One region of the Streptomyces botrytidirepellens genome, then DNA from elsewhere that is predicted to be linked to it. Evidence: riboswitches for the same ligand, from Rfam matches in the RefSeq annotation. Region 1 holds a riboswitch; each other region holds the start of a gene.
What was found. A riboswitch is a leader RNA that binds a small molecule or an ion and turns the genes downstream of it on or off. The one in region 1 is predicted to bind cobalamin.
Positions count from the first base shown of each region.

Region 2: another riboswitch for cobalamin. It lies ahead of EEJ42_RS46790 (ribonucleoside-diphosphate reductase subunit alpha); the one in region 1 lies ahead of metE (5-methyltetrahydropteroyltriglutamate--homocysteine S-methyltransferase).
Region 3: another riboswitch for cobalamin. It lies ahead of cobN (cobaltochelatase subunit CobN); the one in region 1 lies ahead of metE (5-methyltetrahydropteroyltriglutamate--homocysteine S-methyltransferase).
Region 4: another riboswitch for cobalamin. It lies ahead of nicT (Nickel transporter NicT); the one in region 1 lies ahead of metE (5-methyltetrahydropteroyltriglutamate--homocysteine S-methyltransferase).

Region 1 covers NZ_RIBZ01000028.1:17,080-24,455, forward strand. The annotation lists gene EEJ42_RS01635 (membrane-associated oxidoreductase) at 1-597, shown strand, start outside; gene EEJ42_RS01640 (CASTOR/POLLUX-related putative ion channel) at 631-2,496, opposite strand; gene EEJ42_RS01645 (MarR family winged helix-turn-helix transcriptional regulator) at 2,611-3,114, opposite strand; cobalamin riboswitch at 3,227-3,456, shown strand; gene metE (5-methyltetrahydropteroyltriglutamate--homocysteine S-methyltransferase) at 3,620-5,932, shown strand; gene EEJ42_RS01655 (RDD family protein) at 6,185-6,772, opposite strand; gene EEJ42_RS01660 (hypothetical protein) at 7,310-7,376, opposite strand, start outside.
Region 2 covers NZ_RIBZ01000867.1:4,186-11,561, forward strand. The annotation lists gene EEJ42_RS46775 (hypothetical protein) at 1-641, opposite strand, end outside; gene EEJ42_RS53600 (hypothetical protein) at 638-1,063, opposite strand; gene EEJ42_RS46785 (ribonucleotide-diphosphate reductase subunit beta) at 1,206-2,237, opposite strand; gene EEJ42_RS46790 (ribonucleoside-diphosphate reductase subunit alpha) at 2,255-4,663, opposite strand; cobalamin riboswitch at 4,791-4,913, opposite strand; gene EEJ42_RS46795 (FGGY-family carbohydrate kinase) at 5,028-6,497, opposite strand; gene EEJ42_RS46800 (histidine phosphatase family protein) at 6,612-7,349, shown strand; gene EEJ42_RS46805 (DeoR/GlpR family DNA-binding transcription regulator) at 7,346-7,376, shown strand, end outside.
Region 3 covers NZ_RIBZ01000875.1:16,518-23,893, forward strand. The annotation lists gene EEJ42_RS47875 (hypothetical protein) at 75-314, shown strand; gene cobN (cobaltochelatase subunit CobN) at 345-3,974, opposite strand; cobalamin riboswitch at 4,008-4,157, opposite strand; gene cobG (precorrin-3B synthase) at 4,216-5,616, shown strand; gene EEJ42_RS47890 (precorrin-8X methylmutase) at 5,625-6,266, shown strand; gene EEJ42_RS47895 (precorrin-2 C(20)-methyltransferase) at 6,263-7,376, shown strand, end outside.
Region 4 covers NZ_RIBZ01000883.1:33,435-40,810, reverse strand. The annotation lists gene EEJ42_RS49470 (carboxylesterase/lipase family protein) at 1-577, opposite strand, end outside; gene EEJ42_RS51585 (DUF6131 family protein) at 728-883, shown strand; gene EEJ42_RS49465 (LysR family transcriptional regulator) at 901-1,755, opposite strand; gene EEJ42_RS49460 (EamA family transporter) at 1,824-2,762, shown strand; cobalamin riboswitch at 2,832-3,032, shown strand; gene nicT (Nickel transporter NicT) at 3,061-4,161, shown strand; gene EEJ42_RS49450 (aconitate hydratase) at 4,296-6,272, shown strand; gene EEJ42_RS49445 (GAF and ANTAR domain-containing protein) at 6,470-7,156, opposite strand; gene EEJ42_RS49440 (hypothetical protein) at 7,194-7,376, opposite strand, start outside.

The sequences.
Region 1 (7,376 bases):
CTGCGCCGCTCCCAGATCGACCTGCTGCACATCCGCCCCGAGGTCTGGCCCGATCGCGTCAGGATCGACGGCCTCAGCTACCGCAGCCTCGCCCCGCACCTCCCCGCCGAGGATCGGCTGCCGCTCCTGGAACGTGAGAAGGAGGGCTATCTCCCCGCCTCCTACGAGCAGTTGACCACCGTGTACCGCGCCGCGGGCGACGAGGCCGCCGCCCGCACCGTCCAGCTCGCCAAGCTCCGCCGCCACCGCCGTACCCTCCCGCGCTACGCCCGCGCCTGGGGCCACCTCCAGGACGTCACCGTCGGCTACGGCTTCCGCCCGCTGCGCGCCGCGGGCTGGCTCTTCGCGCTGCTCCTCACCGGCACCCTGGCCTTCGCGCTCCACCACCCGCGGCCGCTGAAATCCGGCGAGGCCCCCGACTTCAACCCGGTCTTCTACACCCTCGACCTGCTCCTCCCCATCATCGGCTTCGGGCAGGAGGCCGCGTTCGCCCCGCGCGGCGGGTACCAGTGGCTCTCGTACCTGCTGATCGTCACCGGCTGGATCCTGGCCACCACCACCGCGGCGGGCGTCAGCCGCTCCCTGAGCCGCCAGTAGGAGCCGGGCCCGCAGACCGGGTCCGCAGAAGCGTTACTCCTCGGCCAGGACGACGATCGCGTCGCCCTCGTCCAGGACCAGCGGCGCGGCCTTGTCGGGGTTGAGGCGGACGCCGTAGGTGGGCGGTACGTCGGCGTGGCGTGCCAGCCGGTAGCCGAGGGCCGTCTCGCCGCGCCGCCGTGCGGCCTCGATGACCGTCGCGAAGTTGGCCTCGGCCCCGGGCACCAGGTAGTTGGTGGCCGGTTTGAGGTAGATCTCCGAGCCCTCCGGGTCGAAGAGGTCGATGAACACCGTGTACAACTCGCGGTTCTCGGTCAGCTGGGTCAGCAGCAGGCTGATCACCTTGGTGCTGACGATGAAGTCGTCGGCCTTGGTGACCTGGGCGATCTCCCGGTTGCTGTCGTCGTTCATCTCCGTGACGATCGAGTACGGGTCACCGAGCCGCACCTCGATGTCGCGCAGGTGCAGCAGCGTCACCAGCGTCCGGTCGTCGGAGCGCCGGGGGTCGATGGTGTCGTCGGACAGCACCACGATGTGCTGGTAGCGGCCGAGGTCGAGGGCCTCCAGGGACGACCTGCGGGTCGGCTCGCACCGCTTGTGGCCCACCGTCAGGTTCTTCAGTCCCTCCGGCACCCCCTTCCGCGGCCGCCGCGGTGCCGCGATGTCCACGGCCGAGCCGGGTTCGACGAAGCTGTCCAGCAGCGTGATGAGCTTCGACGCCCGGGAGTTCCAGCCGATCACCAGGGTGCGGTCCGGCACCGGCGGCCGCCCGGGCGCGGTGGTGATCGCCGACGGGACGATCTCGGGCCGGGCCTCGGCGGGCCGTATCAGCAGATCGTCCTCGGCCATCACCAGCAGCTGGTCGTCGTCGCGGACGACGGTGTCCATCGGCGGGTTGAGCAGCACCTCACCGTCGCTGCGGCGCAGCCCGGCGGCCATGCCCTGCGCGTAGTGGGCCAGGGTGTCCGCGTACGTCCCACCCGCCAGCACGGGCTGCTCGTGGAAGTAGAACTCGTTGCCTTCGAAGCTGAGCAGTTCGTTGAAGACGCTGGACAGCCCCGACTGCCGGTGCGCCTGGGCGATGAGCCGTACGGCGATGTCGTCGGCGTCGATGATCAGTGCGTTCGTACCGGCGGCGAGGCGGGCGGCGGGCAGGTTGTCCGAACTCTCCACGGCCGCCACGACGTTCGGCCGCGCGCCCTTCCACTTCCGGCTGTTGAGCAGCAGGAGCACCTTGATGACGTCCGTGTCGGTGTCGTCCCCGACCGGCGGCAACACCATGATCGACTTGGCGGTGTCGGGGCTCACCAGCTCCAGGTCGCGCCGCTCCAGCGGACTTCCGGAGCGGCAGATCACGCGGGTGCGGCCGGTCGCGGGGATCCGGTCGCGGATCTGGTCCTCCATGTCGACCTTGTCGTGGTCGGCGAGGATCACCACACAGGAGCGGCGGGCGCTCTGGTTGGCCTCCACCAGCTCGGCGATCACCGTGAACACCTGGTCCGACCAGCCCAGCACGATCGTGTGGCCGCGCTCGATCAGCCGCGACCGGCCCTTGCGGAGCATTTGGATCCGGTTCTCCAGGCCCGTGGTGAGGACACCGATGAGCGCGCTGACGATGAAGATGCCGCCGATCGTGACCGTGAGCATCAGCACCAGGAACAGCGGGCGGCCGGTGTCCCCGCCCATGGTGCCCGGATCGAGCGTGCGCAGCAGGCTCATCCACACCACGCCCGTCCAGCCGCCGCTCTTCCGGGTGTCCTCGTGGGAGAGGGCGACCACCAGCGTGGAGACCACGGCGATCAACGCGAGGGAGGCGAGGCCGAGCCAGCCGATCAGGGCGGGCGTCCCCCGGTCCATCGTGCCGTCGAACCAGTACCGCAGCCGGTCCCGCAGCCTCATCGCACGTCCCCTGTCCCCCCGGCCACCCACCGGTCTCACGGTCTCCCAGAGCAGTTGATCATTCTCGCAGGGTTACGGGGGTGCGGCTGCCGGGCGCCGGGGTCGCCCACGCGCTCACCAGGCGGCGTGGGCCTGCGGGCTCCCGGTCTCGACGGTCGGTTCGCCGCCCGCCTCGGCGAACGCCTGGAGCGCCTCGATCAGATGGCGGCGCTGTCCGGCGGGCATGACGTCCACGATGCGCGCGATCTCCTGGCGGCGCCGCTCGGTGACCTCGGCCACGATCCGCCGACCGGCCCGAGTGAGCGAGATCATGCTGGTACGCCGGTCCTCGGCGGAGACGCCGCGCGCGACCACGCCCGTCGTGACCAGGCGGTCGATCATGCGCATCGCGGTCGACGGCTGGACGCCCAGCTCCCCGGCCAGCCCGGACAGGCTCAGCGGACCTCCGGCGTCCAGGACGACCAGCATCCGGAACTGCGGCAGTGTCAGGGACTCCTCCACCGCTGCCAGCGACCGGGCGGAGACGGCGACGAGCAGCCGGGACGCGGTCAGCACGGCAGTGACCATCGCCTCGGCGTCGGACTCGGGGACTCCGGCCTCGGGGGCCGCGGAGGCCATTCCGGCCTCGGAGGCTGTGGAAACCACATCGGATGCTAAGGAACGGCGCGCCATACGCCCTTTCTACCCCCTGCCCCTGTGGAGGGGGTGCCCCGATCCGGCACCACCGCCTAGGCTGGGCCCCGCAGCTGGTTCGCCCTGCCCGCCAGGCAGGCGCGTCGTAAGAGGGAACCCGGTGGAAATCCGGGACTGCCCCGCAGCGGTGAGCGGGAACGACCGCCGTCATACGCACTGGGTCCGGGAGACGGGCCCGGGAAGCGACGGCCAGTAGGTGCCTCGACGTGCACGACGTCACGAGGTGTGCCCGCGAGTCCGAAGACCTGCCCGTTGCCCGTGCGCGACCGATCGCGCGCGGAGATCCCGGTGACCTCGAGGGCGGGTCGGCGTACCAAGCAGGCGGACGCGCGCGTATCGGACGCGCGGTCGATCCGCCCGGTTCGTCACTCCTTCGCGCCCCCGAATCCGGCCGGGATCCCCAAGGGACACGCTCGCGAAGGAGAGCTACGTGACAGCGACATCCGCGGCCGCCGCGGCGGCACGGGCCACCGTGTACGGCTACCCCCGTCAGGGGCACCACCGCGAACTGAAGAAGGCCGTCGAGGGCTACTGGAAGGGCCGGGTCGGCGCCGGCGCCCTTCGGGAGACCGCCGCGATGCTGCGCGCGGCGAACTGGCGGCAGCTGGCCGACGCCGGTATCGACGAGGTGCCGACCGGCGACTTCTCGTTCTACGACCATGTGCTGGACACCAGCGTCATGGTCGGTGCCGTACCGGACCGCCACCGCGCCGCCGTCGAAGCCGACGCGCTGGACGGCTACTTCGCCATGGCGCGCGGCACCCAGGAGGCCGCGCCGCTGGAGATGACCAAGTGGTTCGACACCAACTACCACTACCTGGTGCCCGAACTCGGCCCCGACACCGTCTTCGCCGCCAACTCGGCGAAGCAGGTCGCCGAGCTGTCAGAAGCGGTCGCACTCGGTCACACCGCCCGGCCGGTGCTGGTCGGCCCCGTCACCTACCTCCTGCTCGCCAAGCCCGCACCCGGCGTCGCGCCGGACTTCGAGCCGCTCACCCTGCTGGACCGGCTGCTGCCCGTGTACGCGGAGGTGCTGGCCGATCTGCGGGCGGCCGGCGCCGCATGGGTCCAGCTGGACGAACCCGTGCTCGTCCAGGACCGCACCGCCGCCGAACTGAACGCCGCCGCCCGCGCGTACCGCGAACTGGGCGCCCTCACCGACCGCCCCCGGCTGCTGGTCGCGTCGTACTTCGACCGCCTCGGCGAGTCCCTGTCCGTCCTGGCCAAGGCCCCCGTGGACGGGCTGGCACTCGACTTCACCGGGCCCGCCGCCCCCAACCTCGACGACCTCGCCGCCGTCGGCGGACTGCCCGGCAAGCGCCTGGTCGCGGGCGTCGTGGACGGCCGCAACGTGTGGATCAACGACCTCGCCGCCTCCCTGTCCAGGCTCGGCACCCTGCTCGGCTTCGCCGACCGGGTCGACGTCTCGGCGTCCTGCTCCCTCCTCCACGTCCCCCTCGACACGGCAGCCGAACGCGACATCGACCCCCAGATCGCCCGCTGGCTGGCCTTCGCCCGTCAGAAGGCCACCGAGGTCGCGACCCTCGCCCGCGGCATCGCCCAGGGCACCGGCACCATCGCCGCACAACTCGCCGCCAACCGCGCCGACCTGGCCTCCCGGTCCACCTCCACGCTCACCCGCGACCCGGCCGTACGCGCCCGAGCCGAGGCCGTCACCGACGCCGACACCCGCCGCCCCGAGCCGTATGCCGAGCGCGCCCCCGCCCAGCGTGCCCGGCTGCGGCTGCCCGCGTTGCCGACGACCACCATCGGCTCGTTCCCGCAGACCAGCGAGCTGCGCACCGCCCGCGCCGACCTGCGCGCCGGACGCATCGACACCGCCGGATACGAGCAGCGCATCGCGGCCGAGATCCAGGACGTGATCTCCTTCCAGGAGAAGACGGGCATCGACGTCCTGGTGCACGGCGAGCCCGAACGCAACGACATGGTCCAGTACTTCGCCGAACAGCTCACCGGCTACCTCGCCACCCGGCACGGCTGGGTGCAGTCCTACGGCACCCGCTACGTCCGCCCGCCGATCCTGGCCGGCGACATCTCCCGGCCCGAGCCGATGACGGTGCGCTGGACGACGTACGCCCAGTCCCTCACCGACCGCCCGGTCAAGGGCATGCTCACCGGCCCCGTCACCATGCTGGCCTGGTCCTTCGTCCGCGACGACCAGCCCCTCGCCGACACCGCACGCCACGTCGCCCTCGCCCTGCGCGACGAGGTGTCCGACCTGGAGGCCGCGGGCACTGCGGTCATCCAGGTCGACGAACCCGCCCTGCGCGAAACCCTGCCCCTGCGCACCGCCGACCGCCCGTCCTACCTGGCCTGGGCCACCGAGGCGTTCCGCCTCACCACCGGCGGCGTGCGCGCGGACACCCAGATCCACACCCACATGTGCTACGCCGAGTTCGGGGACATCCTCCCGGCCATCGACGACCTCGACGCCGACGTCATCAGCCTGGAAGCCGCCCGCTCCCACATGCAGGTCGCCACCGAACTCGCCGACGCCCACTACCCCCGCGAGGTCGGCCCCGGCGTCTACGACATCCACTCCCCCCGCGTCCCCGGCCCCGCCGAAACCGCCACCCTCCTCCGCACGGCCCTCGCCGCCATCCCCGCCGACCGCCTCTGGGCCAACCCCGACTGCGGCCTGAAGACCCGCGCCTGGCCCGAGGTCCGCGCCTCCCTGGACCACCTGGTCGCAGCGGCCCAGGAGGTCCGCTCCACGCTCTGAACCGTTATTGCAAATTACTTGCAATAACTTCTGCCCTGCATCAAGCTGAAGATGTACGGGGTCGGCCCGACCACCCTTCGAGACCCGCGCCTGGGTCGGTCCGGGCACGTCCTTCCCGATAGGTGATCGCCTTCTCACACGGCACCCGCCGGACGTTGGCCGACCCCGTTCAGCTGTGCCGACAACATCGTCGGTGCTGAGCATTGCCGCCCCGGACGCGGATGATCGCTAACGACGGCCCAGGGAAAGGCGTCAGGGGCCCGTCCGGCCGCCCCACCGGACCGTCCCGCCGATCCGGGCGAGCGCGGCACGGACGTGCGCGCCAACGACCGTCACACCGGCCAGCCGGTCGGCCAGCGACCTCCGGGAGCCCATCAGCGCCAGCCCCGCATTGAAGGCGAAGAACGATATGGCGACGACCCAGCACAACACCGAGAGGACGACCTCGCCCTCGGCCAGCAGGTAGCAGGCCAGCGCATACCAGCCGACATCGACCAGCGTGGTGACCGCGGCGCGCACCGCAACCCGGCTCCGCCCAGGCCGCCCCGCGCCACCGCGCCGTACGACGCACAGGGCCGTCAACGCCTGCCCCGGCGTGCGGCTCATCACGGCCAGCGAGAGGAAGTGGTAGACGAAGGTGAACACGACCAGCGCGGCGAAGGCTTGCTGGATGTCACTCACCGCAGACCGCCAAAGCGACCGTCCGACGTCCTGACCCGCCTCCGCCAGATCGCCCTTCGAGGTGATGACCTCCCAAGCGCTCGTCCCAGCAAGGCTCGTGGCGTCGGTCACCTCGGAACTGATTCGATGGAAGGTGAACCAGCCGAGCAGCACGGCCACTGCCACGACGACGGCGAAATCCAGCGCCCAAGCACACAACCGACGCGCCCGCGGGGGACTGGTCGGCACCGTCCCCGCCTCGGACATCCCGGGTGTCGGCACCGCTCGTCGAAACATCAGTCCCCCCACAAGTGTGATGTCGCGGTTTCCACAGTGTAGGACAGTCACAGACGGCCACGAGGGGCAAGCACAACGAGTCAGGCCCGGTGCTGATTTCTCAGCACCGGGCCTGACCTCTGTTCCTTCAGTCGGGGTGGCGGGATTTGAACCCACGACCTCTTCGTCCCGAACTACGGGCGGGGTGGTCGCTAAGGTCTGCCCGGCTGGTCAGTCGGTCGGCTGGGGCCGGTGTCGATCGACGGTGGTTGGGGTGGTTGCTGTACTTGCCTGCTGTACAGCACTCGCTGACCACCGCCTTGGAGTTCCATCGCAGGCTGGGTCACTCCGAGTTGGACAGGGCCTGATTGGCCGACGATCTTCCGTCAACATCTGCGCAATTGCGCCGTTGTCTGCTGCCTTTGATGTCGACCGTGGATGTCAGCCCGAGTCGGCCACGGCGTCCCGAGCGACGGTAGCCGTCGTAGCGACCTGCGCGCCGACCGAA
Region 2 (7,376 bases), on a different contig from region 1:
TCCGGAAGGTCCTGGAGCTTCATCCGGATGACCCAGAGAGCGGGGGAGACATCGTCCTTGCCCACCGGGGGAGCGAACTCTGCCTTGGGGCCGCTGCCCTCGAGCCGGGTGAGGGGGTCCTTGCGGGCCTCGCCCGCCTCCTTGCGCAGCGCCGGGATGCTGTCGAGCAGATCCTTGGCGTCGGCGAAGCTGCCACCGCGGAAATCGGGCAGAGCCTTGTATGCCTTCCTCAGCGTGGCGAGGCAGTCGTCGCGCGCGTCCTTCTCGACGGTCTTCGCGTTGCCGAAGTCCGAACTCGCCTGATCGTGGGCGCGGTTGGCGTCGTCCTTGATGTCGTCGATGTCCATGGTGAGTTCAGCGGCCCAGTCCAGGAAGCCGGTGGTGCCGCGCATGTCCTCCCACTGGCGCATCGGCTCGGCCTCCTGAGCCGTACGCGTGACGGCCTGGCCGACCTGTGCGATGAGATCCGCGAGGGTCTGCTCGGCGGCCTTGCCGTTGGCGTAGTGGGCCTTGGCGGTGTCCAGCGCCGCGGAGTAGTGCAGCAGCGCCTTGCGGGCCGCGTCGTAGCCCTCGGCGAGGTGCGCGATCATGTCACGGGCTTGACGCAGCCGGTCGTCGTAGGGCTCGCGGCTCTTGCTCACCCACTCCGTGCCGGTGGCGGCGCGTTTCGCGGCGGGTTCGATCTCGAGCAGCAGGTCACGTAGCCGGCGGAATTCATCGGAATTGCGCTCGACGAGCTTGGGATTGCAGTCTTCGAGGAACTCGACATCCTTGCGTCCGCGACGTCTCCGTCGAAGTCGACATAGCTGCCGCCGGTTTCCCGGAGGCGAGTGGAGAGCGCGGCGAGCAGCGTCGTCAGGTCCTGGTACTGGTCGTTCGCGAAGCGGGCGAACCGGTCTGCCTTGGCCGCCACGCCGGGATGGGCGCGCGGCGCTCGCGCCATGGTGCAGAGGTCGCCGTCAGGGCGCCCTTCATAGAGCAGCCCCGCCATCTCGATCAGCAGGTTCGAACTGCCGTTGATGGAAGTGTTGTCGATGGAGAAGCCGTCCCCCTTGTACCCCATGTGCCCCTCGGTGATTCAGCGTTATGTAAACCGAGCCAAACCAATGTTCCGTCGGTGACAGGGGATGTCAACGACGACACGGCCGCGCTCCGGGAAGAGCGCGGCCGTGTCGCGAGCGAAGGGGTGTATCACCCGGAGACGGTCAGAAGTCGTCGTCGAAGGAGACCGAGCCCTCGACCGCGACCTGGTAGGCCGAGGCGCGGCGTTCGAAGAAGTTGGTCAGCTCCTGGACGTCCTGGAGTTCCATGAAGGAGAACGGGTTCTCCGAGCCGAAGACCGCGGGGAAGCCGAGGCGCGCCAGGCGCTGGTCGGCGACGCACTCCAGGTAGGCGCGCATCGATTCGGTGTTCATGCCCGGCAGGCCGTCGCCGCAGAGGTCGTGGGCGAATTGGAGCTCCGCCTGGACGGCCTCCTTCAGCATGTCGGTGACCTGGCGCTCCAGGTCGTCGTCGAAGAGGTCGGGCTCCTCCTCGCGGACGGTGTCCACGACGGAGAAGGCGAACTCCATGTGCATGGACTCGTCGCGGAACACCCAGTTGGTGCCGGTCGCGAGGCCGTGCAGGAGGCCGCGCGAGCGGAACCAGTAGACGTAGGCGAAGGCGCCGTAGAAGAAGAGGCCCTCGATGCACGCCGCGAAGCAGATCAGGTTGAGCAGGAAGCGGCGGCGGTCGGCCTTGGACTCCAGGCGGTCGATCTTCTCCACCGAGTCCATCCAGCGGAAGCAGAATTCCGCCTTCTCCCGGATGGAGGGGATGTTCTCGACCGCCGCGAAGGACGCCGCCCGGTCGTCCGGGTCGGGCAGGTAGGTGTCCAGCAGGGTCAGGTAGAACTGGACGTGCACGGCCTCCTCGAAGAGCTGCCGCGACAGGTACAGCCGCGCCTCGGGGGAGTTGATGTGCTTGTAGAGCGTCAGCACCAGGTTGTTGGACACGATCGAGTCGCCGGTCGCGAAGAACGCCACCAGTCGGCTGATCATGTGCTGCTCACCGGGGGACAGCTTGGCGAGGTCGGCGACGTCCGAGTGGAGGTCGACCTCTTCCACGGTCCAGGTGTTCTTGATCGCGTCCCGGTAGCGGTCGTAGAACTGCGGGTACCGCATCGGCCGCAGGGTCAGCTCGAAGCCGGGGTCGAGCAGATTCTTGGCGTGATCCGTCGCGGTGTTCGCGGTGGTCATCTCGGATGCGGTGGGCATTACTGGCAGGCCTCGCAGGACTCGGGGTTTTCCAGGGAGCAGGCGACCGCGTCGGCCTCGGCGGGCGTCTGCTGGGCGGGGACGGGGGCGGGGACGGTGGCCGTGGCGGCGCCACCGCGGGCGCTCTGGGCGATCCGGGTCGCCGGGCGGGAGCGCAGGTAGTAGGTGGTCTTGATGCCGCGCTTCCAGGCGTACGCGTACATCGAGCTGAGCTTGCCGATGGTCGGCGCCGCCATGAAGAGGTTCAGCGACTGGCTCTGGTCGAGGTACGGGGTGCGGGCCGCCGCCATGTCGATCAGGGCGCGCTGCGGGATCTCCCACGCGGTGCGGTAGAGGTCGCGTACGTCCTGGGGAACCCAGGAGAGGTCCTGGACCGAGCCGTTGGCCTCGCGCAGCGCGTCACGGGTCTGGGTGTCCCACACGCCGAGCTTCTTCAGGTCGTTCACCAGGTAGTTGTTGACCTGGAGGAACTCACCGCTGAGCGTTTCGCGCTTGAAGAGGTTGGAGACCTGCGGCTCGATGCACTCGTACACGCCCGCGATGGAGGCGATGGTGGCGGTCGGCGCGATCGCCAGCAGCAGCGAGTTCCGCATGCCGGTGGTCGCCATTCGGGTGCGCAGCGCCTCCCAGCGCTCGGGCCAGGCGGCCTGCGCGCCGGTGTAGTGGTCCGGGTGGAGCACGCCGCGCGCGGTGCGGGTCTCGGCCCAGGCCGGGTGCGGGCCGTGGCGCTCGGCGAGGTCGCAGGACGCCTCGTACGCGGCGAGCATGATGCGCTCGGAGATCCGGGTGGAGAGCGCCTGCGCCTCGGGCGAGTCGAACGGCAGCCGCAGCCGGAAGAAGACGTCCTGGAGGCCCATCAGGCCGAGCCCCACCGGCCGCCAGCGGGAGTTGGACGCCCCGGCCTCTTCCGTGGGGTAGAAGTTGATGTCCACCACGCGGTCGAGGAAGGTCACGGCGGTGCGGACGGTGCGGTCCAGCCGCTCCCAGTCCATCTCACCGTCCTCACCCAGGTGCGCGGCCAGGTTGACCGAGCCGAGGTTGCAGACGGCGGTCTCGCCGTCGTCGGTGACCTCCAGGATCTCGGTGCACAGGTTGGAGGAGTGGACGACCCGGCCCGGCTCGGCGGTCTGGTTGGCGGTGCGGTTGGCGGCGTCCTTGAACGTCATCCAGCCGTTGCCGGTCTGCGCGAGGGTGCGCATCATCCGGGAGTACAGCTGGCGCGCCGGGACCTGCTTGAGCGCCCGGCCCTCGGCCTCGGCCTTGCGGTACGCGGCGTCGAACTCCTCGCCCCACAGGTCGACCAGTTCGGGCGCGTCCACGGGCGAGAACAGCGACCAGTCGCCGTCCGCCTCGACCCGGCGCATGAACTCGTCCGGGATCCAGTGCGCGATGTTGAGGTTGTGGGTGCGGCGGGCCTCTTCGCCCGTGTTGTCCCGCAGCTCCAGGAACTCCTCGATGTCCGCGTGCCAGGTCTCCAGGTAGACGCAGGCCGCGCCCTTGCGCCGGCCGCCCTGGTTGACGGCCGCCACCGAGGCGTCGAGCGTGCGCAGGAACGGCACGATGCCGTTGGAGTGCCCGTTGGTGCCGCGGATCAGCGAACCGCGGGCGCGGATGCGGGAGTACGACAGACCGATGCCGCCCGCGTGCTTCGACAAGCGCGCGACCTGGTGGTAGCGGTTGTAGATCGAGTCCAGCTCGTCCAGCGGCGAGTCCAGCAGATAGCAGGAGGACATCTGCGGGTGCCGGGTGCCGGAGTTGAACAGCGTGGGGGAGCTGGGCAGGTACGACAGCGTGCTGGTCATCCGGTACAGCTCGGCGACGTCGTCCAGCGCCCGCTCGGATCGGTCCTCGGCGAGCCCGCAGGCCACTCGCAGCAGGAAGTGCTGCGGGGTCTCGATCACCTGACGGGTGATGGGGTGGCGGAGCAGATAGCGGCTGTGCAGGGTGCGCAGCCCGAAGTAGCCGAAGCGGTCGTCGGCGCCGTCGGCCAGCGCCCGGTCGACCAGCGCGTCCAGCCGGGCGGCGTGGGCGGTCACGAACTCGGCGGTGGAGTCGGCGATCAGGCCCTCGCGGTGGCCCACGGCGACGGACGCGGAGAAGGAGTCCGCGCCCTGCCCGGCCGCCTCCTCGGCGATCGCGCGGGTCAGCAGCCGCGCGGCGAGCTTGGAGTACTCCGGCTCCTCGCCGATGAGTCCGGCCGCCGCCTCGGTCGCCAGGGAGCGCAACTCCGCCTCGTCCGAACCGGGATGGCGGCCGCGCAGGGCGGCGGCCGCGACCTTGCCGGGGTCGGTGGCGGGCAGATCGGCGGTGAGCCCGGTGAGGGTCCGCAACAAGGCGGTCCCGGGCGCGTCGGCCGCTGCCGGAGTCTCCGCTGCCTCTGAAACCGGGTCGGCGGGCGCGATGGTCACTGAAGTGTTCTCCCTCGCTCGGCTGGGGGCCTGCGAGGGCAGTGCGCGATGGCCGCTCACGGGCATGCCGATTCCGCTTTACGGCACACCACGCAGCGTCCATCGGCCCAACCCGCGAGGCCCGGACGTATGCAGACGGCCGTCGGCAGGTCATCGGACTCACGGGTACGCAAAAGCGCACACGTACACCGTTGCGGGACAGTTCCGGATTCGCGCCGGATTCCCCTGCGGCGACAGCGGAAACGAGCATACATCTTGTGTCGTGCTGCGCACGCGCCCCCAGATGTTGTGTCGTCAGCTGGGTGGATTCGTATGGATGTGCTAGTCGCGTCGGGCTTTGGCCGCGCCGGAATCCCAGGGAAAACTAGCTTCCCGGACCGCTCGTCCGCCATTCCTCCAGGGCACGGGCGAGGCGGTCGCGGTAGCCCGCGTAACCGTCCTCGTACGCGCCGCGAAGCTCGCTCCGCGGCTCGACCGTACGGGACGCGGAGCGCCACCGGGACGCGTCCACGGGGTCGCCGAGCGACCGCCACGCGACCGCGACCGCGCCCCGCGCGCCGACCTCCGGCTCGTCCGGAATGACCACCGGGCGGCCGATGACGTTCGCGAAAATCTCCGTCCAGGCGGCGGAACGCACCCCTCCGCCGCACAGCGCGAGCCGCCCCGAGAGCCCGGCGGCCTCCAGGCAGTGGCGGGCCGCGTAGGCGATGGCCTCGCACACGGCCCGTACGGTGTCCGCGCGGGTGGTGGCGAGGGTGAGACCGTCCAACCGCCCCTGGGCGGCGGGCTCCACGAACGGGGCGCGCTCCCCGGCGCCGGACAGGAAGGGCAGCGCGGTCACGCCGTTCGCGCCCGGCGGACTCCCGTCGAGCAGGGCGTCCAGCTCGGCGGTGGTCGTCCCTGTGAGATCGAGCACCCACTCCAGGGCGGCCGTGCCGACCATCGCGGGCATCGCGCGCAGCCAGCGCTCCGGGTCGGGGGTGCACAGCCACATTCCGGCCGGATCGGCCGAAGCGTCCACCGCCGCGCGGTCGGTGAGCACCTGGCAGGCCAGCGTGGTGCCGACGATGAGCAGCCCGTCGCCCACGTCCCGCACCCCGCTGCCGATGGCGCACGCCGGGAGGTCGTACGGACCGGAGACCACGGGCAGTCCGGGCGGCAGCCCGGTCAGTTGGGCCCCTTCGTCGTCCAGCGCGAGGACGGTGCCGGGCGCGGCGGGGCTCGGCAGCAGCCGGGCGTGGCCGGACAGTCCGCAGCGTTCCAGGGCGTCCGGCACATACGTACGGGTGGTGACGTCGAGGAACGGCAGCGACGCGTCGGAGGCGTCCACGGTGATGGCGCCGGTCAGCCGCTGGGCCACCGCGTCCACGCAGTAGCCCGCGACCGCCGCCCGCTCCAGCGACTCCGGCTCGTGCTCGGCCAGCCAGTGCAGCAGCGGGGCGTGGCAGCCCGGGAACAGCCCGGAGCCGGTGAGCGCGTAGAGGGCTTCGAGCGTGCCGTCGGCGCGCCAGCGGCCGATGGTCCCGCCGCCCCGGCCGTCCAGCCAGGAGATCGGCGGGCGCACCGCCCGGCCCGTCTCGTCGCGCAGCCACAGCCCGTCGCCCTGGCCGGTGAGCGCGAGCGCGGCGGGCGGGCCGGGGAGCGCCGCGGCCACCTCGCGCACCACCTCGGCGACGGTGCGCAGCACGTCCTCCAGGTCCTGTTCGACCCGGCCGCCGGGCAGGCGGTCCAGTCGGCTGGGGCGGGCCGCGGAGGCGCGCGCGACCCCGTCGCGGCCGAAGGCCACGGCCTTGGTGACGGAAGTGCCGACATCCACTCCGATGATCATGCGCATGCCCTGCTTCCCTCCGGAACCTCGGCGCTCCATCACATGAGCGATGCTAGATTTAACACCGGAGACGTGATCAGGCAATGGCTCAGGCCATGGTTGACGCAGGGGAGAACCCGGATGACCGCCCGACTGCTGCTCGTACGCCACGGGGAGACCGTGTGGCACGCGGAGAACCGGTACGCCGGAACCTCGGACATCGCGCTGACCGAGCGCGGCCACCGGCAGGCGCGGGCCCTCGCCCACTGGGCGCGGGGCCGTGGGATCGACGCGGTGGCGTGCTCCCCGCTGAGCCGGGCGCGGCACACCGCCGAACCGGCCGCCACCGCGCTGGCCCTGGTCCCCGAAGTGGTCGAGGACCTGCGCGAGATGGACTTCGGCTGGGGCGAGGGCCGCACCCTCGCCGAGATGGAGGCGGAGGATCCGGCGGCCGTCCGGGCGTTCCGCGACGACCCCGAGACCGGCGCCTTCCCCGGCTCGGAGCGCCCCGGCGAGGCCGCGGCCCGCGCCGTCGCCGCCCTGCGCCGGCTTGCCGCCGCGCACCCGGACCGCACGGTGCTCGTCGTGGCGCACAACAGCCTGCTGCGGACCGCGCTGTGCACCCTGCTCGGCATCCCCGTCGGCCGCTACCGCACGGTCTTCCCCCGGCTGGACAACGCGGCGGTGACCGAGATCGGCGTCGACGGCGACCGCACGGCGCTGCGCTCCCTGAACGTCCCCACCGACACCGTGCCCACCGCGAACGCGCCTGCCGACACCGTGCCCACCGCGAACGCGCCTACCGGCACCGTGCCCACCGCGAACGCGCCTGCCGACGCCGGGCCCGCCGACGGCGCTACGGGAGGAACCCGCCCATGACCACGGTCCGCTCCCAGGACGCCCGCA
Region 3 (7,376 bases), on a different contig from region 1:
CCGGTGCGGGTGAGGTACGCGCGAAGGAGGTGACCGCGCGGGGCGCGGCGCGTTGGCCGAACATGACGACGACGATGCGACGCCGTTCTCTCTCGCAGCCGAGCAGAGCGCTGGACCGGAGCACCGAAGGCGGAACGGTTCACCAGACGCTTCACCAGTCGAGCTGCGTACCGATCTACGCGGCGCTGGTCGAGCGCTGGTCGTCCGCGGGGCGGGCGGTGCCCGGGGCTTACGACCGCGAGTGGACCGAACTGGTCAACTGTCCGCCCTGGCCGGACCGGATCCGGGCGGCGGCCCGGCCGTCCTCCGGCTGAGCCCCCGCCCGTCCTGCTTCCCTAGGGACCTCAGTCGTCCCCGCCCTCCAGGCCGCCCTCGGTCTCCAGGAACAGCTCCCGGACCCGCTCCAGCACCTCCGGGTCCGGCTGCTCCCACAGACCGCGGCTCTCGGCCTCCAGCAGCCGCTCGGCCATGCCGTGCAGCGCCCAGGGGTTGGCCTCCTCCAGGAACGCGCGGTTCTCCGGGTCGAGCAGATAGGTCTGGGCGAGCTTGTCGTACATCCAGTCGGCGACCACGCCCGTGGTGGCGTCGTAGCCGAAGAGGTAGTCGACGGTGGCGGCCAGCTCGAACGCGCCCTTGTAGCCGTGGCGGCGCATCGCCTCGATCCAGCGCGGGTTGACCACCCGGGCCCGGAAGACCCGCGAGGTCTCCTCGTGCAGGGTGCGGGTGCGCACCGTCTCGGGGCGGGTGGAGTCGCCGATGTACGCGGCCGGGGCGGTGCCCTTCAGGGCGCGCACGGTGGCGACCATGCCGCCGTGGTACTGGAAGTAGTCGTCCGAATCGGCGATGTCGTGCTCGCGCGTGTCGGTGTTCTTCGCGGCGACCGCGATCCTGCGGTACGCGCTCTCCATCTCCTCGCGCGCCGGGCGGCCCTCGAGTCCGCGACCGTAGGCGTAGCCGCCCCACACCGTGTAGACCTCGGCGAGGTCGGCGTCGGTGCGCCAGTCGCGGCTGTCGATGAGCTGGAGCAGCCCCGCGCCGTACGTGCCCGGCCGGGAGCCGAAGATGCGGGTGGTGGCGCGGCGCTCGTCGCCGTGCTCGGCGAGGTCGGCGCGGGTGTGGGCGCGCACGTAGTTGACGTCGTCGGCCTCGTCCAGGGACGCGGCGAGCCGTACGGCGTCGTCCAGCAGCCCGACGACGTGCGGGAAGGCGTCGCGGAAGAAGCCGCTGATGCGCAGCGTGACGTCGACGCGCGGGCGGCCCAGGTCGTCGGAGGGAACGGGTTCAAGTCCCGTTACTCGCCGCGAGGCGTCGTCCCACACCGGGCGGATGCCCATCAGCGCCAGCGCCTCGGCCACGTCGTCGCCGGAGGTGCGCATCGCGCTCGTCCCCCACAGCGACAGGCCGACCGACCGCGGGTACTGGCCGTCGTTGTCGGCGCGGTAGCGCTCCAGCAGCGAGTCGGCGAGCGCCTGGCCGGTCTCCCAGGCCAGTCGGCTGGGCACGGCCTTGGGGTCGACGGAGTAGAAGTTGCGGCCGGTCGGCAGGACGTTGACCAGGCCCCGCAGCGGCGATCCGGACGGCCCGGCCGGGACGAAGCCGCCGCTCAGGGCGTGGACGGCGTGGTCGATCTCGTCGGTCGTGGCGGCCAGGCGCGGCACGACCTCGCGGGCGGCGAACTCCAGGATCGCGGTGACGGCGGTCCGCTGGGCCTCGGGCAGCTCCAGGGCGGCCTTCTCGGCGGCCTCCGGGGCCCAGTCGGCGTCCTCCATCGCCTGGACGAGGGCGCGGGCGCGCTCCTCGGCCTCGTCCGCGCCGGTGCGGGTGGCGGCCGACTCGTCCAGGCCCAGCGCCTCGCGCAGCCCGGGGAGCGCCGACGTACCGCCCCAGATCTGGCGGGCGCGCAGGATGGCCAGGACGAGGTTGACGCGCTCGGGTCCGGTCGGCGCTCCGCCGAGGACGTGCAGACCGTCGCGGATCTGGGCGTCCTTGACCTCGCACAGCCAGCCGTCGACGTGCAGCAGGAAGTCGTCGAAGCCCTCGTCGTCGGGCCGCTCCTCCAGACCGAGGTCGTGGTCGAGCCGGGCGGCCTGGATCAGGGTCCAGATCTGGGCGCGGATGGCGGGGAGCTTGGCCGGGTCCATCGCGGAGATGGCGGCGTACTCGTCCAGCAGCTGTTCCAGCCGGGCGATGTCGCCGTACGAGTCGGCGCGCGCCATCGGCGGTACGAGGTGGTCGACCAGGGTGGCGTGGACGCGGCGTTTGGCCTGGGTGCCCTCGCCGGGGTCGTTGACCAGGAAGGGGTAGATGAGCGGCAGGTCGCCGAGCGCGGCGTCGGGGCCGCAGGCGGCGGACAGGCCCGCGTTCTTGCCGGGCAGCCACTCCAGGTTGCCGTGCTTGCCCAGGTGCACCATGGCGTCGGCGCCGAAGCCGCCGTCGGCCTCGGGGGTCGCCATCCAGCGGTAGGCGGCCAGGTAGTGGTGCGAGGGCGGCAGGTCGGGGTCGTGGTAGATGGCGATGGGGTTCTCGCCGAAGCCGCGCGGCGGCTGGATGACGACCAGGAGGTTGCCGTGGCGCAGCGCGGCGAGGACGATCTCGCCCTCGGGGTCGCGGCTGGTGTCCACGAACATCTCGCCGGGCGGCGGGCCCCAGTGCTCCTCGACCGCGTCGCGCAGCTCCTGCGGCAGCGTGGCGTACCAGCGGCGGTAGTCGGCGGCGGGGATGCGGACCGGGTTCTTGGCCAGCTGCTCCTCGGTGAGCCAGTCCTGGTCGTGGCCGCCCGCCTCGATGAGGGCGTAGATCAGGTCGTCGCCGACGCCGGAGGCCAGGCCCGGAAGCGCGCCCTCGCCCTCCTCGGGGCCGAAGTCGTACCCTTCGGCGCGCAGTCGGCGCAGCAGGGCGACGGCGCTGGCGGGGGTGTCGAGGCCGACCGCGTTGCCGATCCGGGAGTGCTTGGTGGGGTAGGCGGACAGGACGAGCGCGAGGCGCTTGTCGGCCGCCGGTATGTGCCGGAGCCGGGCGTGTCGTACCGCGATTCCGGCGACACGCGCGGCGCGCTCGGGGTCGGGGGCGTAGACCGGCAGGCCGTCCTCGTCGACCTCCTTGAAGGAGAACGGCACGGTGATCAGCCGTCCGTCGAACTCCGGGACGGCGACCTGGGTCGCGGCGTCCAGCGGCGACAGACCCTCGTCGTTCTCCTCCCACGCACTGCGCGGCGAGGTCAGGCACAGCGCCTGGAGCACGGGGACGTCGAGCGCGGCGAGCGCGCCCGCGTCCCACGCCTCGTCGTCGCCGCCCGCCGACGCCTCGGCGGGGCGGGTGCCGCCCGCGGCGAGGACGGTGGTGACGACGGCGTCGGCCGCGCCTAGGGCCTCGATCAGCTCGGGCTCGGGGGCCCGGAGGGAGGCGACGAACAGCGGCAGCGGGCGGCCTCCGGCGTCCTCGACGGCCTGGCACAGCGCCTCCACGAAGGCGGTGTTGCCGCTCATGTGGTGGGCGCGGTAGTAGAGCACGGCGATCGTCGGGCCGGTGACGTCCTCGCGCGCGGTGCGCTCCAGCGGCCCCCAGGTGGGGGCGGGGGCGGGCGGTTCGAAGCCATGGCCGGTGAGCAGCACGGTGTCGGACAGGAACCGGGCCAGCTGGTCCAGGTTGGCGGGCCCGCCGTGCGCGAGGTAGGCGTGCGCCTCGGCGGCGATCCCCACGGGGACCGTGGACGCCTCCATGAGCTGGGCGTCAGGGGCCTGTTCACCGGTCAGGACGACGACGGGCAGGTCGCCCGCGAGCAGGGTTTCGAGGCCCTCCTCCCAGGCGCGGACGCCACCGAGCAGCCGTACGACGACGAGTTCGACACCGTCGAGGAGCCCGGGCAGATCGTCGAGCGCGAGCCGCGCCGGGTTGGCGAGGCGGTACGGCACCGGGCCCGTGGCCGCACGGGCACTGAGCAGGTCGGTGTCGGAGGTCGACAGCAGCAGAATCATGGCTCAGCGCCTTCCTCGGGGTCCGCGCCCCGGGCGGGTTGGAAGACGGCGGGAGTTCCTGGCTCGCACGGCGGGCTGCCGTGCTCACAGTGGCGGGACCGCACCGGATTCGCACCGGTTTCCTCCCCTGACGCCGTCTTGTGCGTCCGGCGGGCCAGACGGCCCGCCGCAGAGCATAGTAGGCGTTGCTGACCTGGCACGGGACAGTGCGGGCCGACCGGACGTCGGTATGCTCGCCGCCATGTCCCTCCCCCCGACAACCATCCCACCTGCGGATGAAGCGCCCTCGCCGCGGGCGCGCGGACGCGATGACGCCTGCCCCGGCGCGCTGCGGCTGCACCCGGCGGACGACGGCTCCCTGGCCCGCGTCCGGATACCGGGCGGCCTGCTGACGGCCGGTCAGGCGCGGGCGCTGGCCGGGGCGAGCGAGGAGCTGGGCGACGGCTGGCTGGACCTCACCTCGCGGGGCAATCTCCAGGTCCGCGGCCTGGACGCGGCGTGCGGCGGCGAGCTGGCGGCCGCGCTCCGGGCCGCCGGGCTGCTCCCCTCCGACCGGTTCGACCGGGTGCGCAACATCGTGGCGTCCCCGCTGGGCGGCCTCGACGGCTCCGGATGCGGCGATGTCACCGCGTGGGCACGGGAGTTGGACACCGCGCTGTGCGCCGGGACATGGGAAGAGTTGTCCGGCTTGTCGGGTCGTTTCCTGTTCGCGGTGGACGACGGGCGGGGCGATGTCGCCGCACTCGGCGCGGATGTGACATTGATCGCAACGCGGGACGGCGGAGCGGTGCTGCGGGTGGGGTCCGGGGCTGGGGCCGACGGGACTGCGCTGGAGGTGCGGGGGCGGGACGCGCCGCGTGCCGCCGCGCTGGCCGCCGTGGAGTTCCTGGCCCGGGTCCGGGCGAGCGGTACGCGGGCATGGCGGGTGCGCGAACTGCCCGCGCAACACGCCGTGACCGCCGACGGCTTGGCGGCGCGACTCGCGGACGAAGGCATCGAAGCCGTACGTATCGGACGGAGAGGACCGGTCGGCGGGCCCGGCGCGCCGCCCGCGCCGGGCGTCGTGTCCGGGCCGGACGGGCGCCACGCCGTGTCGGTCCTCGTTCCCCTGGGCCGGGTCGGCGCGGCGCAGTGGCGGCTGCTCGCCGGGCTCGCCTCCCGGGGCGGGTCGGGTGAGCTGCGTGTGACACCCTGGCGCGGCGTGGTGCTCCCGGGGTTCACCGCGGACGGCGCGGCGGCCGCGGCGCGGGAGGCGGCCGACGCGGGGCTGGTGACCGATCCGGACTCCCCGTGGGTCGGGGTCGGCGCGTGCACGGGACGCCCGGGCTGCGCCAAGTCCCTGGCCGATGTGCGCGCCCACGCGACGCGCGCGGTGGCGGGCGCCCCCCGCTCCCCCGACACGCCGCAGGGTTCCCCCGGCGCGCCGCCGGTGTACTTCTCCGGCTGCGAGCGGCGCTGCGGCCACCCCGGCGGCCGCTGGGTGGACGCGCTGGCCACGTCCGATACGGACTACCGGCTCACCGTGCGCGACACGCGCGAGCCGGACGGCGCGACAAACGACGGCGCGAATGACGCCAGCGGGACAGACGTGGCAGCAGAGCAATTGGCCGACGCCGTGGCGACGGCCCGCGGAACGGCATGATCAACGACATGATCGAGGACACAGTGTTCGACTACGAGAAGGACGGGGCGGCCATCTACCGCGCCTCCTTTGCCACCATCCGCGCCGAGGCGGACCTGGGCGGCCTCCCCGCCGACGTCAGCCAGGTCGTGGTGCGGATGATCCACGCATGCGGCATGGTCGACCTGGTCAAGGACCTCGCGTACACGCCCGAGGTGGTGACGCGGGCCCGGGAGGCGCTGCGCGCCGGGGCGCCCGTGCTCTGCGACGCGCAGATGGTCGCCAGCGGCGTCACCCGCAAGCGGCTGCCCGCCGACAACGACGTGGTGTGCACGCTGTCCGACCCGGCCGTACCGGAGTTGGCGCGGCGCATGGGCACGACGCGCAGCGCCGCCGCGCTGGAGCTGTGGCGGGACCGGCTGGAGGGGTCGGTCGTGGCGGTCGGCAACGCGCCCACCGCGCTGTTCCGGCTCCTGGAGATGATCGAGCAGGGCGCGCCGCGGCCGGCCGCCGTCATCGGCGTACCGGTCGGGTTCATCGGCGCCGCCGAGTCCAAGGAGGCGCTGGCCGGGCATCCGGCGGCGCCCCACCATCTGGTGGTGCGCGGCCGACGCGGCGGCAGTGCCATCGCCGCGGCCGCGATCAACGCGATAGCGAGCGAGGAAGAGTGAGCGAGCAGCAGCGACAGGCGACGCCCGCGGCGAAGGGCCGGCTGTACGGCGTGGGCCTCGGCCCCGGTGACCCGTCCCTGATGACGGTACGGGCGGTGGAGGTCATCGCCGGGGCCGACGTGGTCGCGTACCACAGCGCCCGGCACGGCCGCAGCATCGCCCGCTCCATCGCCGAGCGGCATCTGCGGCCCGACCACATCGAGGAGCGGCTGGTCTACCCGGTCACCACGGAGGGCACCGACCATCCGGGCGGCTACCGGGGCGCGATGGAGGAGTTCTACACGGAGGCGGCGGCGCGGCTCGCCGCACACCTCGACGCGGGGCGCACGGTCGCGGTGCTGGCGGAGGGCGATCCGCTCTTCTACGGCTCGTACATGCACATGCACAAGCGGCTCGCCGACCGCTATGCCACCGAGGTGATCCCCGGCGTCACCTCGGTGAGCGCGGCCGCCGCCCGGCTGGGCGCGCCGCTGGTGGAGGGCGAGGAGGTGCTGACGGTCCTCCCGGGCACGCTGCCCGAGGAGGAGCTGACGGCGCGCCTCGCGACGACCGACGCGGCGGCGGTCATGAAGCTCGGCCGCACCTTCCCGACCGTTCGGCGCGCCCTGGAGCGTTCGGGGCGGCTCGCCGACGCGCGGTACGTGGAGCGCGCCACGATGAGCGCGGAGCGCACCGGGGCGCTGGACGAGGTCGACCCGTCGTCGGTGCCCTACTTCTCGGTGGCGGTGCTGCCGAGCCGTATCGACACACCGGGCGCCCCGGACGCCCCCGACGCCTCCGTGTCCGGGCGCCCGGGCGAGGTCGTGGTGGTGGGCCTCGGCCCGGCCGGTCCGCTGTGGCTCACCCCCGAGGCGCGCGGTGAACTGGCCGCCGCCGAGGACCTGGTCGGGTACACCACCTACCTGGACCGGGTCCCCGTACGCCCCGGGCAGCGGCGCCACCCCTCCGACAACAAGGTCGAGGCCGAGCGGGCCGAATTCGCCCTCGATCTCGCCCGGCGCGGTCGGCGTGTCGCCGTGGTCTCCTCGGGCGACCCCGGCGTGTTCGCCATGGCCACCGCCGTGCTGGAGGCCGCGTCCGAGGAGCCGTACCGCGACGTCCCGGTCCGGG
Region 4 (7,376 bases), on a different contig from region 1:
TGACCCGGCCGGGGTCGCCGCCGAACGCCGCGATGTTCTCCCGCACCCATTCCAGGGCCGCGACCTGGTCGAGCAGACCGCGGTTGGCGGGCGCCCCGTCGATCTGGGCGAAGCCCTCGATGCCGACCCGGTAGTTGAGGGTGACCACGACGACGTCGCCGTCACGGGCGATGCGCCGGGCGTCGTAGCCGGGGCTGCCGGAGTGGCCGAGCTTGTAGGCGCCGCCGTAGATCCACACCATGACGGGGCGGCGGGCGGCCGGGTCCGGCTCGGGCGTCCACACGTTGACCGTCAGCCAGTCGTCGCCCGTCGGCGCCTCCAGGACCCCGGCGCGGCCCATGAACCCCGACTCCTGCGGGGGCGGCGGCCCGAAAACGTACGCGTCCCGCGTCCCCTCCCAGGAGCGCACGGGGCGCGGCGCCTGAAACCGCGCGTCCCCCACCGGCGGCTCGGCGAACGGGATGCCGCGGAACACGGCCAGACCGCCCTCCCGGCGGCCGCGCACCGCACCGGCGGCGGCGCGCACCACGGGCTCGGCGGTCCCGGTTGCCGACTCGCTGGACTCGGCTGTCGTCATCGATGACTCCTCGCGGTTCCTGGTGAACACGTCGGAGCCACGATGCCCGAGCCGCGCACGGATAGCCCCGGCGGGGTGCGACGTGTTGGCGTGGCAGGCGGAAGAGGCAGATAGTGGAAGTGGAGCACTCTCGAGAGATCGGAGGACACCATGATTGTCCTCGGGGTCATTCTCCTCATCATCGGTCTGCTGACCGGCATCGCCGTTCTGTGGACGATCGGCATCGTCCTTCTCGTCATCGGGGCGGTCCTGTGGGCCATGGGCGCCGCCGGTCACGCGGTCGCCGGACGGCGACACTTCTACTAAAGGCGCAGACCGGGGGGTCACCCCGTGCGGTACAGGGCGGTGATCAGCTCGATCACCGCCTGCCCCGCGGGGTGCGGATCGTCCCGCCACCAGCCCAGCCGCACCGCGATCGGCTCGGCGTCGCGCACCGGCCGGTACACGATGCCGGGCCGCGGATACTGGTGCGCGGTCGACTCCGCCGTCATCCCCACGCAGCGGCCCGTGGAGATCAGGTTGAGCCAGTCGTCGACGTCGTGCGTCTCCTCGGTGTCCGGGCGGGAGCCGGGTGGCCAGAGCTCGGGGGTGGTGGTGCCGGTCCGCCGGTCGACCAGCAGCGTGCGGTCGCTGATGTCGGCGAGCCGGATGGAGCGGCGCCGGGCCAGGGGGTCGTCCGCCGCCATCGCGCACAGCCGCCGCTCCAGCCCCACGATGGCGGAGTCGAAACGCTGGTCCTCCAGCGGCCTGCGCAGCACGGCCAGGTCGCAGGCCCCTTCCGCCAGACCGGCGGTGGTGGCGTTGACGCGGACGAGGTGCAGATCGGTCTCCGGATGGGCGGCGGCCCAGCGGCGCTGGAAGGTGGGGGTGTGGCTGCCCAGCGCCGACCACGCGTAGCCGATCCGCAGCCGTGTGTGACCCGACGTGGCCTCCCGCACCAGATGGTCCACCTCGCCCAGCACCCGCCGGGCCTGCGCCACCACCCGCAGCCCGGTGCCGGTCGGGGTCACCGTCCGGGAGGTACGCCGCAACAGGCGCACCCCGAGGGCGCGTTCGAGCGAGGCCACCGTGCGGGACACGGCCGCCTGGGAGACTCCGAGCGCGATCGCGGCATCGGTGAAGGTGCCCTCGTCCACGATCGCGACGAGACAGCGCAACTGTCGCAGCTCCACATCCATAACCCAAGCGTATAGGTGTGGCGGTCAACGCATTTTGCGCAACGCTCGCGCGACCGCACGATCGCGGTATGGACGCAGCCCACGCTCCCGCTTCCGCTCCTGCTCCCGCCCAGCCGACCGCCACGTCACACCGCGCCGGTCCGGATCTGCCGGACGCCCCGGGCCGGAAACCGGCCGGGCACCCGCTGGCCGGTGTGCTCATCATGGCCGGCAGCGGCCTGTCCAACCAGACCGGCGCCGCGATCGGCTCCCTCGCCTTTCCCGTGCTCGGAGCCTCCGGTGTCGTCGCGGTACGCCAGTACGTCGCGGCCATCGTCCTGCTGGCCGTCGGCCGCCCCCGCTTGCGGTCCTTCACCAAGCAGCAGTGGTGGCCGGTGCTGCTGCTGGCCCTGGTCTTCGGCGCCATGAACCTGTCCCTGTACAGCGCCATCGACCGCATCGGCCTCGGGCTCGCGGTGACCCTGGAGTTCCTCGGGCCGCTCACCATCGCCCTGTCCGCCTCCCACCGCCGCACGGACGCGTGCTGCGCGCTGGTCGCGCTGGCGGGCGTGGTCACCCTGATGCGTCCTCAGCCCTCCACCGACTACCTGGGCCTCGGCCTCGGGCTGCTGGCCGCCGCCTGCTGGGCGTCGTACATCCTGCTCAACCGCACCGTCGGCCGCCGCGTCCCCGGGGCGCAGGGGTCGGCTGCGGCCGCGGCGGTCTCCGCCGTGCTGTTCCTGCCCGTCGGCATCGCCATCGCCGTGCAGCACCCGCCGACGCCGGGGGCGGCCGGATACGCCATCGCGGCCGGTGTCCTGTCCTCCGCCGTGCCCTACCTCGCCGACCTGTTCACGCTGCGCCGCGTACCCGCTCAGACCTTCGGGCTCTTCATGAGCGTCAACCCGGTCCTCGCCGCCGTCGTCGGATGGGTCCTGCTCGGCCAGGGCCTGGGGTGGACCGAGTGGGCGAGCATCGGCGCCATCGTCGCGGCCAACGCGCTCAGCATCCTCACCTCGCGCGCGTGACCGTTGCCGAACCGCACGCGCCTGACCGTTGCTGAAAGTGCGCCACTTGCCGGTTTTGCGGGGTGCCGCCTACAGTTGCCGCGCCGTGGTGTTCGGGAAGCCGGTGGGAAACCGGAGCGGCCCTCGCCACTGTGAATCGGGGAGTTCTCGTCCCGTTCCGCGGCCGCAGGACCGGGCCGCGGAGCCACTGGCCGCCTCGCGCGGCCGGGAAGGCAGGGGCGGTCGCGTCGACCCGTCAGCCAGGAGACCGGCCGCGGCATCTCACGAAGTGATCCACGAGGTGCTGGAGCGTGACCGCATGACCCTGCCCACCGCATTCGCATGGCGGCGCGAGGACACCGTCCGGACCGCCGGGCTGCTGGCGGTGATCGTCGCCCTGCACGCCGTCGCCTTCGGTCTGCTCTTCCTGGTGGTCACCCCGCACCACTACGAGGTCGGCGCCAAGACGTTCGGCGTCGGCCTCGGGATCACCGCGTACACCCTGGGCATGCGGCACGCCTTCGACGCCGACCACATCGCCGCGATCGACAACACCACCCGCAAGCTGATGGCCGACGGCAAGCGGCCGGTGTCGGTGGGCTTCTGGTTCGCGCTCGGCCACTCCAGCGTCGTGGTGCTGCTGGCCGCGCTGGTCGCCGGCGGTACGCGGCTGGCGGGCACCCTGGTGAACGAGAACTCCGGCACCCACCAGGTCCTCGGGGTCATCGGCACCACCGTGTCGGGGACCTTCCTCTACCTCATCGCCGCGCTCAACCTGGTCGCCCTGCTGGGCATCCTGCGGGTGTTCCGGGCGATGCGCGCCGGGCAGTTCGACGAGTCGGAGCTGGAGGCGCACCTGGACTCGCGCGGCTTCATGAACCGCGTCCTGGGCCGCTTCACGAAGTCCATCACCCGGCCCGGCCAGATGTACCCGCTCGGCTTCCTCTTCGGGCTCGGCTTCGACACCGCCACCGAGGTCACGCTGATGGTGATGGCCGGGAGCGGCGCCGCCGCGGGACTGCCCTGGTACGCCGTCCTGTGTCTGCCGCTGCTGTTCGCCGCCGGGATGAGCCTGTTCGACACCCTCGACGGCACCTTCATGAACTTCGCCTACCAGTGGGCGTTCTCCAACCCCGTCCGCAAGGTGTTCTACAACCTGGCCATCACCGGTCTGTCGATCGCGGTGGCCTTCCTCATCGGCACCATCGAGCTGGTCGGCGTGCTCCACGACAAGCTCGCCCTGCGGGACGCCGTCACCGGCTGGATCTCCGGCCTGAACCTGGACAACGTCGGGTTCATCATCGTCGGCCTGTTCGTCGTGGTGTGGGCCGCGGCGCTGGCCTACTGGCGGATCGCCAAGGTCGAACAGCGCTGGGCCGTCCGCACCGCCCCGGCGGCCGCGGACGCGGACGGCGGCTGACGCCGGGCCCGGGGCCGGGACGCCCGTCCGGGTGACTGTGCCGGGGCGGGCCCTGCATGGCGGCCGCGGAACGGGAACCCGCATGGTGGCGCCCGGACCGTCCGGCAGCGCCGCACCGGGAAGGCGGTACCGCTATGGGTCTGCCCCATGGCCACGCACACGGCACCGTGACGCAGCGGCTGATCGGCGACCACCTCGTGTCCGGCAGCATGCGGCCGGGGGAGGAGATCGCGCTGCGCGTGGACCAGACGCTCACCCAGGACGCCACCGGCACCCTGGTGATGCAGGAGCTGGAGGCGCTGGCGCTGGACCGGGTCCGTACGCAGGTCAGCGTCCAGTACGTCGACCACAACATCCTCCAGGCCGACGAGCGCAACGCCGAGGACCACCTCTTCCTGCGTTCGGGCGCCCGCCGCTTCGGCCTGTGGTTCTCCAAACCCGGCAACGGTGTCTCCCACCCGACGCACATGCAGCACTTCGGCGCCCCCGGCAGAACGCTCGCCGGATCCGACTCGCACACCTGCGCGGGCGGCTCCCTGGGCATGCTGGCGATCGGCACCGGCGGCCTGGAAGTGGCTCTCGCCATGGCCGGACGGCCGCTCCACCTGACCATGCCGGCGATCTGGGGCATCCGGCTGACCGGGGAACTGCCGCCGTGGGTCAGCGCCAAGGACGTGATCCTGGAGATGCTGCGCCGTCACGGGGTGCAGGGCGGCGTCCACCGCGTACTGGAGTACCACGGGCCCGGCCTGGCCTCCCTCACCGCCATGGACCGGCACGTCATCGCGAACATGGGGGCGGAACTCGGCGCCACCACCACCGTCTTCCCCTCCGACGGCGCGGTGCGCGACTTCCTGGCGGGGGTGGGGCGGGGCGAGGACTTCGTGGAGATCGTCGCGGACGAGGACGTCCGTTACGACCTCGACGAGGAGATCGACCTGTCGTCCCTGGAGCCGCTGATCGCACGGCCCACCTCCCCGGGAAACGTCGTGCCGGTCCGGGAGGCCGCCGGGGAGCCCATCGGGCAGGCGGTCCTCGGCTCCTCCGCCAACCCCGGGTTCCGCGACTTCGCCGTACCGGCGGCCATGGTGGCGGGGCGGCAGACGGCGCCCGAGGTGAGCTTCGACATCAACCCGACGTCCCGCGAGATCCTCCAGGACCTGACGCGCTCCGGTGCCACGTTCGACCTGATCGCCGCCGGTGGCCGCATCCACCAGTCGGGCTGTCTCGGCTGCATCGGCATGGGCCAGGCCCCCGCCGCGGGGCGCAATTCGCTGCGTACGTTCCCGCGCAACTTCCCCGGCCGCTCCGGCACCGAGGACGACGCGGTGTGGCTGTGTTCACCGGAGACCGCCACGGCCTCCGCGCTGACCGGCGTCATCACGGACCCGCGCGACTGGGCCGACCGCCTGTCGGCGGTCCCGCCCACCCCGGACGCCCCCGCACCGGCGTCGGTCAACGTCGCCATGCTGGAGCCGCCGCTGCCGCCGGACGAGGCCCGCCGCGTCCAGCTGCGGCGCGGCCCCAACATCTCCGCGCTGCCCGATCTCGATCCGCTGCCGGACACCCTGGAAGGCCCGGTCCTCCTCAAGGCCGGTGACGACGTCTCGACCGACGAGATCTCCCCGGCCGGGGCGAAGGCCCTGCCGTACCGGTCCAACATCCCGAAGCTGGCCGAGTTCACCCTGACCCGGCTGGACCCCGACTACCCCCGGCGCGCCGCGTCGGCCCGGGACGACACCGGACACCTCATCGTGGCCGGGGCGAACTACGGCCAGGGCTCGTCCCGCGAACACGCCGCCATCACCCCGCGCTACCTCGGACTACGGGCGGTCATCGCCAAGTCGTACGCCCGCATCCACTGGCAGAACCTCGCCAACTTCGGCGTCCTCGCCCTCGAATTCGACGACCCCGGCGACTACGAGCGCATCGAGACCGACGACCGGCTGCGCCTGCCCGGTCTGCACGAGGCCCTCGCCAGGACGGACGACCCGACGCTCCGGGTGCGCAACGTCACGCGGGACGAGGAGTACCTGCTGCGCCACCGGCTCTCCCCGCGGCAGTGCGAGGCGGTCCTCGCGGGCGGCATCATCCCGGCCCTGGCCCGCTGACGGGCGCTCGCCCGCTGACCGCCGCTGGCCCGCTGACCGGTCATCACTCATCGGGTCCGGTGCGCATGCATACGGGTCCGGGCGGCGGGTACTCGCCGCCCACGCTGTCCGCGAGTCCCCCGGGGGAACGGGATGGCCAGGCTCTTCCGGTCCAGAATGCGGGCCGGTGGAGCCGCCCCTCGGCGGCACGGCGGCGGTCAGTCGTCGATGCCGCCGCTCTCACACACCTGCCGGGCGATGTCCCGCAGCTTGATGTTGCGCTCCTGGGACACCCGCCGCAGCACGCTGAAGGCGTCGTCCTCGCTGATCTTGAGGCGCTCCATGAGGATGCCCATGGCCTCGCCGATGGTGTGCCGGGTGGAGAGCGCCTGCTGGAGCTGGTCGGCGGTGCGGGCGCTGGAGAACGCGACCGCGGCGTGCGAGGCCAGCAGCCAGCCCGCCGTCTCACTGCCCTTGGTGAAGACGCCCGTACTCCGCGAATAGAGATTCAGCGAACCGAGTTCCTCCTCCCGCGTGTAGAGCAGGAACCCCATCATGCTCCCGATGCCCAGGTCGCGGGCCCGGCGCCCGAACTCGGGCCACCTCTCCTGCGGCGCGGCGAAGTCCTTGATCCGGTGGACGGGCTCGCTGCGGAGCGCGGCGTCGAAACACGGGCCCTCACCGGTCAGCTCCTGCAACTGATCGGAGCGGACCACCAGCCCCTCGGTCGGGGCCAGGGTCTCCACCTTCTGACCGTGGAGGACCAGGATTCCGGCCGCGTCGCACCCCTCGACGATCTCCACGGCACATTCGGTGATCCGCTCCAGCGTCCCGTCCACCGAGTCCTGCGCCAGCAGGTCCCGCGCCATCACGGCCATCTGCTCCGCGAAGCTCTCCCAGTCCATCTCCACCGTCTCTCTCGCCGTCGTCCCCGCAGGGCCATCATGGTCCCTGGAGGGAACGGCGGACCACGTACGGCAGGATGCCGCCGTGGCGCAGGTAGGCGAGTTCCTGCCGGGAGTGGATGCGCAGCCGCAGTTCCGCCGTGGTGTGGCGGTCGTCACCTCCGTGGAGATGCATGATCACCCGGTTGGTCCCGACGCGCAGCTCGCCGAGCCCCTCGAA